DNA from 4 places in the Ferdinandcohnia sp. SAFN-114 genome. Region 3 is predicted to be linked to each of the others. Evidence: predicted binding sites of a transcription regulator. Region 3 holds the regulator's gene; each other region holds the start of a gene.
What was found. Region 3 encodes LexA, which represses DNA repair genes until DNA is damaged. Its sites were predicted from a motif close to CGAACATATGTTCG; they were not measured.
Positions count from the first base shown of each region.

Region 1: the regulator LexA is predicted to act here: its motif matches at 1,553-1,566, upstream of ACR65M_RS26590 (YhjD family protein).
Region 2: the regulator LexA is predicted to act here: its motif matches at 1,146-1,159, upstream of ACR65M_RS03295 (4Fe-4S domain-containing protein).
Region 4: the regulator LexA is predicted to act here: its motif matches at 998-1,011, upstream of recA (recombinase RecA).

Region 1 covers NZ_JBPFDQ010000168.1:731-3,939, forward strand. Annotated here, with positions in the region: gene ACR65M_RS26585 (S9 family peptidase) at 1-1,413, opposite strand, end outside; gene ACR65M_RS26590 (YhjD family protein) at 1,585-1,962, shown strand; gene ACR65M_RS26595 (competence protein ComK) at 1,997-2,536, opposite strand; gene ACR65M_RS26600 (hypothetical protein) at 2,722-2,937, opposite strand; gene ACR65M_RS26605 (IDEAL domain-containing protein) at 3,125-3,209, shown strand, end outside.
Region 2 covers NZ_JBPFDQ010000006.1:55,613-58,821, forward strand. Annotated here, with positions in the region: gene ACR65M_RS03285 (RecQ family ATP-dependent DNA helicase) at 1-36, opposite strand, end outside; gene ACR65M_RS03290 (YpbB family protein) at 26-1,102, opposite strand; gene ACR65M_RS03295 (4Fe-4S domain-containing protein) at 1,404-1,652, shown strand; gene ACR65M_RS03300 (histidinol-phosphatase) at 1,741-2,553, opposite strand; gene ACR65M_RS03305 (peptidoglycan DD-metalloendopeptidase family protein) at 2,628-3,209, opposite strand, start outside.
Region 3 covers NZ_JBPFDQ010000126.1:4,992-8,200, reverse strand. Annotated here, with positions in the region: gene glnA (type I glutamate--ammonia ligase) at 4-1,338, shown strand; gene lexA (transcriptional repressor LexA) at 1,426-2,052, opposite strand; gene ACR65M_RS24950 (DUF896 domain-containing protein) at 2,458-2,688, shown strand; gene tkt (transketolase) at 2,800-3,209, shown strand, end outside.
Region 4 covers NZ_JBPFDQ010000048.1:21,637-24,845, forward strand. Annotated here, with positions in the region: gene ACR65M_RS15845 (hypothetical protein) at 1-169, shown strand, start outside; gene ACR65M_RS15850 (DsbA family oxidoreductase) at 166-813, shown strand; gene recA (recombinase RecA) at 1,083-2,123, shown strand; gene rny (ribonuclease Y) at 2,533-3,209, shown strand, end outside.

The DNA of each region.
Region 1 (3,209 bases), on a different contig from region 3:
ATTAGTAAAGATAACAACAAATCCCTTACTAGTTAACACTTGAAATTCATGGAAATACGTATTGGCATACATCGCATGAGGACCACCATGTACTTCAATAATTGTTGGATACTTTTTACCTTCTTCATAACCAACTGGCTTCATCACCCAGCCATTAATTTCCCAACCATCTGGGGCATTAAATGTAAAGCTTTGCGCATCAGACAATTCAATATCCTGTAAAAACTTTTCATTTACATTTGTGAGTCGATTTATTTCTCCAGTACTCAAATCTAAATAATATAAATCCCCTGGTTCTGTTGGTTTACTGATACCAACAACTGCCTTATGATTATTTACTGTTAGTGCAAATACATGCTGGTTCTCGAATAATGATGGATAAACTTCACCCTCAATAGATCCATAATAAACCCCTGTACTACCATGGTTAGTTAATAGAAAGTAAAAACTTCTACTATCTTCGTTCCAGATGACACCAGGATTGGATCCCCCTAATTGGAAGTCAGCAGCAACACAATCTCCTACATAAGCATCTAATTCACTTGTTAAACAAGTTAGCTCAGCACTTTCAATTGTATATAACCAAATTTTTGGTAAAGTGGCTCCTGCAAATTCTTGTTCATGTCCAACTAATGCAATATATTGGCCATCAGGAGACCAAGAAGGAGTACCAAAGTTCCCTGAGCCGTTCGTAATCTTTTCATAGCTCTTATCTTTGAGCGACATCACATAGACATCAGAAATCAAGTTATAATCTGAATCCTCATTGATATCTCCTACAAATGTAATTTTTGATCCATCAGGAGACCAACATCCTGCCGTATAATCATGTTCCCCTGATGTTAATTGCTCCACTGCACCAGTAGCTACATCTACCAATGCAAGATGTTGATTTTTGTTATCTAGAAATCCTGCTGCGTCAGATTTATAACGGATTCTTTCAACGATCATCGGTTCAAGATGTTTCTCATCTTCTTCCTTCTTCTTCTTTTCTTTATCCGTAACGCTCTCGTCATGTGCTAATGAAGTAGTAAATAAGATCTTTGAACCATCCGGTGACCAGATCGGATTTCGTGCTCCATTTGCACAATATGTAATTTGTTTTGGTTCACCACCATCTGTATGCAAGCAATAGATTTGCTGTTTTCCAGAACGATTCGATACAAATGCAATAGATTCTCCAGTCGGGGACCAACGTGGCGACCCATCTCTCACATCACCAAAAGTCCATTGAGTAACTTTACCCTCAACAGCGCCAACATATAAATGTGAGTTATACTCGTGCTTATCCTTATTAATTTCAGTCTCCACAAACACAAATTTGCTTCCATCCGGAGAAAGCTGTGGATTATTGACTGTTTTTAATTCATATAAATCCTCTGCTACGATGCCTCTACGTTTTATCTCTGTCATTCTTCTCCCGTCCTTTGTTTACGAATTGTCATTGTAGTACCTCATACATGATGCACCACTAATAAAAGTATTTCGACACTAGAAATACTTTTTCCTTCTCTCTTCTTGATTCTTCTAAAAATATGTCTTATCATATATACAAACATACGTTCTAAAAAAAGAGGGATAATCATGACAAGAATACCTGAGGATGACCGAGCTATTTTTGAAAAAGCTATCTTTTTACCTATGGTTCTTACCATCCTTAATCGTGATCTGACAGCAATAGAAACCGCTGGCTTTAAGTTAAAGAAGCCATATCTCCATTTACTTGAACATACAATGAAGATGGTTCAAAAAGACCTCTATACAATTAAACAACAAATGAAAAAGAAAAATATGAAGGTATGGGAAAAACAAAGAGATGAGGCATTCACATTATTTTCATTCATGTATCGAGGCTATGAAGAGGAACATAACTACTTTAACCCACGGATTCGAAATGAAGTTCAACAGTTGCTTGAATCTTATTTCATCGAAAAGACAATGACTAACAATGAACAAACGTAAGGCTGGGAAAACCAATTCATTATTGGCAATCAGATTAGTTTGGAATACTTGGATCGTTTTGAGGATTTAATACAAAATTTATGCGTTTATTTGGCTTGTCCATTCTATTGGTAACAATCGTTCGCAGTTGTGCAGTTCTATGGAGTTGGTTTTGAAAGGAGCCTTTCGAGATTTGCAATTTAATGGCTTGCTTATTTGTAAAAATAACAGTTGTGTTCTCGTTCACACTGTATCTACAATCTGAAACATAGTTATGAGATAGCCATGCGCAGTCTTGCTTTGTTGGCGATGCGGTAGGAAATAAAAAAATCTTATTAGACGCTTCAACAATAATCGGTGCTTTATGGGTTACCCCCATAATTTCACGTGTCCCTTCTTGCCTGCCCTTAAGCGAGCTTCCAAAATAACGGCAGCTTCGGTCAACAATCTCAGTCGGCTTCATAGCAACAACATATTCACCTTCAACTTCAAGTACCCTTGAACAAGTATTTTTACCTATTTCAATAGGTAATACCGCCATAGTGTCTGGATTAATTTCATATTCCATCAAATAATTCGTTTGCTTAACCTCCATCTATTCATCCCCCTTTAAATTATTCTAATATTTTTACTAATGGAAGCATTTTCATATTAGCATTACTAGGTATTTATAACTATACAGTTCACAAAAAATTCACAAAAAAAGAGTGGAATTCTTTCTAAAATGTTTTTTTGGATGCAAAAACATTTTTAAAAGAAGACCACCGAGTTTATTTTCTGCTATGAATTTTCATTTATTTGTCCTAGCTCTTTTTCGGCCAGATAGGAGTTTGCTTGTTCTAATGTCGTATGCTCATCCACCGAATTACCCGCATAAGCAGATTCTGAAAGAAAAGGATTATTTGTGTCTAGGACATTTGACATGCCGAAAACTGGATTTAATGGTGTATTCTTTGGGATATCGTGATTTGAACCCTCATCTAAATTATTTTTCATATTTTTCCACCTCCATTCTTATCATGCATGAAAATACAAATTATCATACAAGAATTTAACTTTAGTCAGTTAAAGTTTGCCTAGACACTATTAGTATTCCAAATAAATTTTTAAAAAGTCTAAAAATTCGGTTGATTTTACGTGTCCACCTAAATATACTATTAAAAAGGGTTAGGAGTGAGCTTTCATGAAAAAAAGAAAAACATACTCTGAGATCATGAAGTCACGGGATACGAAAAATTTCAAAGCACCTAGGGAATCGGTATTAGACA
Region 2 (3,209 bases), on a different contig from region 3:
ATTAAATTTTTCTTTTAAAACTAAATTAAGATCCATGTTTACCACCAAATCTTGCAAGGACTAGCCTAATTTCAAAATACGAGATGTCAATTGACAATTTTTCCTTTAAAGGTCGTAATTGCTTTACATTTAATGTCTTATATACAGATAAAATCTGCTGCTGATGCTCGTGAGTAACGAAACGGTCAATTGAAAAATCAGGTTTTTGATGTGTAACTTCTACAATATGATCTTCAATTGTATTCCGTTTTAGATTTCGAATGATTCCAATTTCATCGATTGTTTTACCCTGTAATAGCAATTGATACGTTTTCTTTGTTGAAACTGTTAGCAATACTTCCTCTTGATGATTAGCCTCGATCATAGAACCTAGAAGAGGGAAACTGTGCCTATTCATTTCAAGATGATGAATGATTGTATGTAAGGTATGTAAAAAGAGAACCTGGCACCATATTTCATCCTCACCAAGTAAAGAACTAATCTGATCGATAGTATAGCCAATTCTCGCTGAACTGGTCAGCCTCATGACAAAAATAGTTGATTCAAGCTCTGTGACCATTTCAAGGACCGACAAAACCTCATTGTAAATGGCTTCTGATAATGTAAATCGAGTATGTCCATACTTAATTAAGAATCCTTTTACCCAGTCAACAATTGAATCCTCTTGTTGGATAGGAGTATACTGTTTTTTCCCATTTACTAAATTCGACAATACCTGCGTTAACAATGAAAGCCTACGCCATAGTAAGATGGATTGTTCATTGTGCTTCCAACCATTTAAATGGGGAGGAATCGGTTTGTTTTCAAATTCCTTTTTTAATACACGTTCACCTAGAGATGTAATGGTAAATTTATTACTTGAAGCTGTTATTTCTTCAATTAGAGCATGTTCACGAAGGATTTGTATTTCCTTCTCAACCTGTTCCCTTCCGATCGGCCTTAGAATACCGAATAAAGGAGTGAGACCAAATAAATTCGCATCCCCAATCGTTTGGGAGGATTTTTTACCGTTCAACAAGTGATGAATCCCATAAACAGTGCGTTCACCATCTAGTTTATGCAAACTATACAAGATTAAGATTGAACGATAAGTAATGTTCACGGTTTCTCCCCCCCTTTAAACGACGAAATAGATGGAAAATTGTCGAACGAATGTTACTATTATTTTATCAAATAATAACGAAAAGTGGGATGTTTTCGTGTGGAATTATGAACATGCTTGTCAAACGAGAAAAACCCCTTTAGAATAAGCAATCTCACTATATATTTTTATTGAAAAGTTTTGTGAACAGCTATACAATGAGTATGAGGAAGCTGTTTCCATGCTATTAGGAAGTAGGATGGGGAACTACTATAAATATACATTTTATACATGTAACGATTTTTTGGGAGGTAAAGTACACATGGCAAAGTATACCATTGTTGACAAAGAAACTTGTATCGCATGTGGTGCATGTGGTGCAGCTGCACCTGACATCTACGATTACGATGATGACGGAATCGCATTTGTAACACTTGATGATAACCAAGGAATTGTAGAAATTCCAGAAATATTAGAGGAAGACATGATCGATGCTTTTGAAGGTTGCCCAACGGATTCCATTAAGGTAGCCGACGAGCCATTCGACGGTGATCCACTAAAATTTGAATAGTCCTTATATTAAAAGAAGAACCCTTTCGTTTTAGGGTTCTTTTTTTATAATGGCAAAAAGCAGGCAATGCCTGCTTTTTGTCGTTCGTTTATCCGAGTGGAACTTCAATGCGTTCCCCTTTTTCAAATGTCATTAAGGTTTTGTAGCCTACACTTTTAGCTAGTTCAATTGCTTGATCAAAATCTGCTCCTACATCCTGTGGTCGATGTGCGTCTGATGACAAGACGATAGGAATGTTTTTGTTAAAGCACATTTGCAGTAGTCGAGGATCTGGATAAAGCTTTCCAATAGGCTTTCGTAATCCAGCTGTACTAATTTCAACGCATGTTTTTGAGTTCGCTAATGCGGTAGTTGCACGATCAAATTGATGCAGGAGAAACTCCTCATCTTCAGGAATATATTTAAAAATTTTGACTAGATCAATATGGCCGATAATATCAAATAGGTTTGATTCTGCCAATGTAATCACCTGATCATAATACTTTGTATATGTATCATGTAGATCCCTTTTATCCCATTCTTCACGGAACTCCGCAAGGTCAATTCCAAAATCGCCAACCCAATGAATGGAGCCAATTACATAATCAAAATCATAAGAAGAAATGAATTTTTCCATTTCTGCATGCTTTCCAGGTGTATAATCCATTTCAATTGACATCTTTACATCAATATTATTTTTCCAGGCAAGCTTAAATAAATCTACATAATCCTTCATGTCATAATATCTTCTTGCATCAACCCAAGGATTACTCAGAATATCTTTTGTCTGATAAAAATGATATGCGTGTTCAGAAATCCCAAAATGGTCAATTTTTTTTACCTTTGCTTCGTCAATAAACTTCATTAAATAGTCTAATTCAAGCGTTCCAAGCTCTAAATGATTGTGATAATCAGTTCGCATAACGAATCCCCCCAAAGTTTTTCTTATTATACATGAACTTGTCACTATAGGGGAATAGAAAAGCTCAAAATTATTTAGGATTTTTCGACAATTAAAATTTGATTTGGAAAAATTAAATCATCTGTTAACTGATTTAACATTTTGATTTCTTCAACTGATAAACCTACCCTATTCGCAATTACTGATAATGAATCCCCAGCCCTCACTGTATAGGTTTCAAGCTTTTTTGAAACTTCAACGCCCTCTTTTTCCAATTCCATTAATGTAGGAACTAGAATTTGTTCATCGGTTAGCATATAAAGAGGGTCAATCGCATTATTTCTAGAAGCATTCCATTCTCCATTATGTACTTCAAAATGTAAATGTGGACCTGTTGAATTGCCCGTACTACCGATATGACCAATTAATTGACCTTTTACGACCTTTTCTCCTTCTTGAACATTTCGCTTACTTAAATGTGCATACACTGTCTCATATCCATTAGGATGCTCAATAAAAACGACATGCCCATATGAACCCTTGTAATATGATTTTTTCACGATTCCTTCCTCAACCGTATATATGTGATCACCAAGTGGAGCAGCGATATCTAAGCCCTTGTGATTCCCCTGTCTCGTTCCGAATGTATCAGTGATTCTCCCTATGACTGGCCATGC
Region 3 (3,209 bases):
ACAATGTCCAAATATACGAAAGATGATATTTTTCGTTTAGCAAAAGAAGAGAATGTAAAATTTATTCGTTTACAATTTACAGATATTCTTGGAACAATTAAAAACGTTGAAATTCCCGTAAGTCAATTAGAAAAAGCATTGAGCAATAAAATGATGTTTGATGGCTCTTCAATCGAAGGCTTTGTTCGTATCGAAGAATCAGATATGTACCTATATCCAGATTTAAATACATGGGTAGTTTTCCCGTGGACTGCAGAAAAAGGGAAGGTTGCTCGTTTAATTTGTGATATTCATAATGCGGATGGTACTCCATTCGAAGGGGACCCTCGTAACAACTTAAAGAGAGTCTTGAAAGAAATGGAAGAACTAGGATTTACGGATTTCAATCTTGGCCCTGAACCTGAGTTTTTCTTATTTAAGTTAAATGAAAAAGGTGAACCAACTCTTGAACTTAACGATAATGGTGGTTACTTTGACTTAGCGCCAACAGACCTTGGTGAAAACTGCCGCCGTGATATCGTATTAGAGCTTGAGGAAATGGGATTTGAAATTGAAGCTTCTCACCATGAGGTTGCACCTGGACAACACGAAATTGATTTTAAATACGAGGATGCTTTAACAGCGTGTGATGAAATTCAGACTTTTAAGCTTGTTGTAAAAACAATTGCTCGTAAACATGGTTTACATGCAACCTTTATGCCAAAACCATTGTTTGGAGTAGCGGGTTCAGGAATGCACTGTAACCTATCATTATTCAAAGGCGCGGAAAATGCATTCTTTGATCCTAATGCGGATCTACAATTAAGTGATAATGCTAGACATTTTATTGCAGGTATTTTAAAGCATGCGCCTAATTTTACAGCTGTTACAAATCCAACTGTAAACTCATATAAACGACTAGTACCTGGTTATGAAGCACCTTGCTATGTGGCTTGGTCTGCTCAAAATAGAAGTCCACTTGTTCGTATCCCGGCTTCACGTGGTTTAAGCACACGTGTCGAGGTGCGTTCAGTTGACCCGGCAGCAAACCCTTATATGGCAATGGCTGTACTATTAGCTGCAGGATTAGATGGTATCAAAAACAAATTGACACCACCAGCACCTGTTGACAGAAACATCTATGTGATGAATAAAGAAGAGCGTAATGAAGCGGGCATTGTGGATTTACCACCAACTTTATCTCTTGCATTGGATATGCTTAAGCAGGATGAAGTGTTAATCAAAGCATTAGGCGGACATCTGTTCGAACACTTTATTGAAGCAAAAGAGATCGAATGGGATATGTTCCGTACCCAGGTTCATCCATGGGAGAGAGAGCAATACATGACTATGTATTAATAAATGAACCCTTAACACGTGGATGTGTTAAGGGTTTTTTTGCTAATAAAAAAGGAACATTTCATTTAGAAATGTTCCTTTTTTAGATTAATGAATTGTACGGTATACGCCAATAACTTTTCCTAATATGACTACGTTTTTAAGGATGATCGGTTCGAGCATTGAGTTTTCCGGTTGCAAGCGGATATGATCTTTTTCCTTAAAGAAACGTTTTACAGTCGCTTCATCTTCCTCTGTCATTGCAACAACAATATCCCCATTGTTAGCTGAATGCTGTTGTCTAACAATCACATAGTCTCCGTCAAGAATCCCCGCTTCGATCATACTATCTCCCATTATCTCAAGCATAAAAATTTGGTCATCATGGGCAGCAAAACGATCAGGTAATGGGAAGTACTCTTCAATATTTTCCACAGCTGTAATTGGTTGTCCTGCAGTAACCTTACCTATGACTGGGACATTCACAACGTTTGCAGTTGGAATTGTTTCATTTTCGTCAACCTGTAAAATTTCAATCGCGCGAGGTTTAGTAGGGTCTCTTCGAATCAAGCCTTTGCTTTCTAGTCTGGACAAATGTCCGTGTACTGTTGAACTTGATGCTAAACCAACAGCCTCCCCAATTTCCCTTACGGAAGGTGGGTAGCCCTTTTCTTTAACTTCTTGTTTTATGTAATTCAATATATCCTGCTGTCTTTTAGAAAGCTTCGTTGTCATCTTCGCTCATCCCCTTGCACTTATATTATATATGTATTTAAATCTTCTCTTCGATCTCACTGTTCAGGTGACCTAGTAACTTCGACAAATACCGAATTTCTTAAGTTGAGTATAGCATGTTTTACTAGATTATACAAACATAAGTTCGAATTTTTGTTGACACAAAACAAATGTTCGGTCTATAATAGAAATATAAAATACGAACAAACATTCTATAGGAGTGAAATAAAGATGTTAAGGAAATTACAAGGCGGATTTATCTATTATGTACTATTTGTTTTATTAAGTATGGGAATGGTTATTATTAGTGCAAGCTAAATGCGTAATGTGGATGACTTGTAAAATATCTTTTCATCTAGTACTATGAACTATGATTTAGAAAAGAATAAACAAGGAGTAATAATTATGCTTTCAAAAGATAAAATCAATCGGATCAATGCTCTTGCAAAAAAAGCGAAGACAGTTGGTCTTACGGATAAAGAAAAAGAAGAACAGCAAGAGCTTAGACAAGAGTACCTACGTGTTTTTAGAAGTTCAATGACTAATACATTACATTCTGTAAAAGTTGTTGATCCTGAGGGTAATGATGTAACCCCAGAAAAACTGAAAAATAGTAAGCGGAAAAGATTGCATTAATAAAGAATACATAGATTTCTATGTATTCTTTTTTTTTGTGCATACTATCAATGAAGAACTGCTATGTTATATGTTAGTTCGTTAGAAACTCTTGAAAGGATGTTTATTTTTATGACACAATCACTAACAGACTTGTCGATAGCGTCAATTCGAACACTTTCTATTGATGCTGTTGAAAAGGCAAATTCAGGACACCCAGGTATGCCAATGGGAGCAGCACCCATGACATATGCTTTATGGACTCGACATATGAAACATAACCCGAAAAACCCACATTGGTTCAACCGTGATCGATTTGTTTTATCTGCGGGACACGGCTCTGCATTATTGTACAGTATGTTACACCTATCTGGTTACGACTTAACAATTGATGACTTAAAGCAGTTTCGCCAATGGGGCAGTAAGACCCCGGGGCATCCTGAGTATGGCCACACGGCAGGTGTCGATGCAACTACTGGCCCACTCGGCCAAGGTATTGCTATGGCTGTTGGAATGGCGATGGCAGAACGCCATTTAGCGGG
Region 4 (3,209 bases), on a different contig from region 3:
ATCTGAAGCATCCTCAACAGATGGCAAAGATGTTAATGGGGCATTTAAAGAACTAAATGGCATAAAGAAATTAATAAGCTTAGACTTTGACAATTCCTCAGGATTCGTCTGTGATATTAATACTGGAATTTGTGGTCCCGTAAATCAAAAGAAAGAGGGAAAAGAATGAAAATAACAATTTGGTCAGATTTTGTATGTCCGTTCTGTTTTATAGGGGAGTCCCATTTGGATAAAGCATTAGAAAATTTTACACATGCAAAAGAAGTTGAAATAGAATATAAAAGCTTTCTACTTATGCCAGATGCGAAATACGTTCCTGGTCAAAATTATGCTGAAACCTTTTCTAGTATGAAGGGAGTTCCATTAGAACAGGCTGAAGTAATGCTTAAACAAGTGACAGACATGGCCAAAAATTCTGGTGTTGAGATCAACTACGATAGAGCTAAACTTACAAGCACATATGATGCACATCGTGTTTTTCAATATGCAAAGGAGCAAGGGAAAGGTAATGAGTTTTTCAATCGTTTCTATGCGGCCCATTTTACAGAAGGTGAAATCTTAAGCGACACAGATACAGTAGTTCGTTTGGCTGAAGAGGTAGGTCTTGATGGAGCACAAGTACGTAAAATTATGGAAAGTAAAGAACATACTGACCAGGTGACGAATGACATCTCTGAGGCACGGTCGGTTGGTGTACAAGGTGTTCCTTTCTTTGTTATTGATAACAAGTATGCTGTTTCTGGTGCTCAACCAGTTGAAGTGTTTAATCAAGTTCTAGATAAGGTATGGGATGAAGAGCATTCCAATAAATAGAATGATTAAGTTGTAATATTTATAAAAATGGCGTAAGTGTGCAAATGCTTACGTCACTTTTTATTATTGATTAACTATTTATGAAGAGCTAAAATTCAAATTTGTTGGTTTCTATCTCTTTGAAAATATGATTTTTGACTATCAGAAATTGGATTAATGGGAAAAAACTATTAATAAAAATAAGCGAATAAATGTTCGACTTTTTGCTTGGCAAATCGAACAAAACATTGTATAGTAATAATAGTTTCACGAATAAAGGAGGAAATATAGTGAGTGATCGTCAAGCGGCCTTAGAAATGGCATTGAAGCAGATAGAGAAACAGTTTGGTAAGGGCTCAATCATGAAGCTTGGAGAACAAACAGATCGTAGAATTTCCACTATCTCAAGTGGTTCACTAGCAGTAGACGTAGCATTAGGTGTTGGAGGATATCCAAGAGGACGGATAATTGAAATATATGGACCAGAAAGCTCTGGTAAAACAACGGTAGCACTTCATGCGATTGCTGAGGTACAAAAAACTGGTGGACAAGCGGCATTTATTGACGCGGAACATGCGCTTGATCCAGCATATGCACAAAAATTGGGTGTAAACATTGATGAACTATTATTATCGCAGCCTGACACTGGTGAACAAGCATTAGAAATAGCTGAAGCATTAGTACGTAGTGGTGCAGTCGATATTTTAGTAGTTGACTCTGTTGCTGCACTTGTTCCAAAAGCAGAAATCGAAGGTGAAATGGGAGATTCCCATATGGGTCTACAAGCCCGCCTAATGTCACAAGCATTACGTAAGCTTTCAGGTGCAATCAATAAATCAAATACAATTGCAATTTTCATTAACCAGGTCCGTGAAAAAATTGGGGTAATGTTCGGAAACCCAGAAACAACTCCAGGCGGACGCGCGCTCAAATTCTATTCTTCTGTAAGACTAGAGGTTCGTCGTGCGGAACAATTAAAACAAGGCAATGAACTTGTTGGTAATAGAACCAAAGTGAAGATTGTTAAGAATAAAGTAGCCCCACCATTTAAAACAGCCGAAGTAGACATTATGTACGGAGAAGGAATTTCAATTGAGGGCGAAATCATTGATATCGGTTCGGAACTTGATATCGTTCAAAAGAGTGGATCTTGGTATTCTTATAATGAAGAAAGAGTTGGCCAGGGGCGCGAAAATGCAAAACAATTCTTAAAAGAAAACCCAGATGTTCGAAATGAAATCCTTCAGCAAATTAGAAATCATTATGGACTTGACGGTGTTAAAGTAGCACCTGCTGATGAGGAACAAGAAGAGTTTGATTTACTAGACTAATCATCAAAGTTGAGGCACAGTTAATGTGTCTCTTCTTTATTTTCCCCATTAACTTACTTTTTTCAACACGATAGATAAACCTCATTATTTACCAAAAAGCCTTTATAATCACATGGTTACCCAATAAAATTTCCATTTTCATGTAATACTATTTCTGACAGGCCTTGACAATAAAAATTCACAGATTTACAATTAAAATGTATATTTTACATTTTGTTAGAATTAAAACGTTAGAAGCAAAACTCGGTTTGAGCTTTTGCTATTCAGACCCGGAGTAGTCTGAGCTGCTTTCGGTCGTAACCTAAGAATCTGATTAGCTTAAAAAGCCTTTGTGCTGTATATTGTAAAATGTACATGCCGACATTTTGATCTAGCAAGAAAAAGTTTATAGCAAGAGGAGGTGAAGAAGATGGATCCCATTTCTATAATCATCTCCGCTTTGTTTGGCCTAATCGTCGGTGCGATTGTTGGCTTTTATGTTCGTAAGTCTATTGCCGAAACTAAAATTGCTGGTGCAAAAAGTGTTGCCGAACAAATTATTGAAGATGCAAATAGAGAAGCAGATTCTTTAAAGAAGGAAGCACTGTTAGAGGCAAAGGATGAAATTCACAAACTTCGTACAGAGGCAGAAAAGGAAATCCGTGATCGAAGAAACGAACTACAAAAACAAGAAAATCGTTTATTGCAGAAAGAAGAGAACCTTGATCGTAAGGATGAAACATTAGATAAACGCGAATCCATGCTAGAAAAGAAAGAGGATTCTCTCGCTCAAAGACAACAGCATATTGAAGAGATGGAAAGCAAAGTGGAAGAAATGGTACACAAGCAACAAGCCGAACTTGAGCGAATCTCTAGCTTAACACGTGAAGAAGCAAAGCAAATCATCCTTGAACGTATTGAAAACGAGCTTTCCCATGATATAGCTATGATGGTAAAAGAAGCAGAAAATCGTGCAAAGGAAGAATCTGATAAGAAAGCAAAAGAAGTACTTTCTCTTGCTATTCAAAGATGTGCCGCTGATCATGTCGCAGAAACTACGGTATCTGTAGTTAACTTGCCTAATGATGAGATGAAGGGACGTATTAT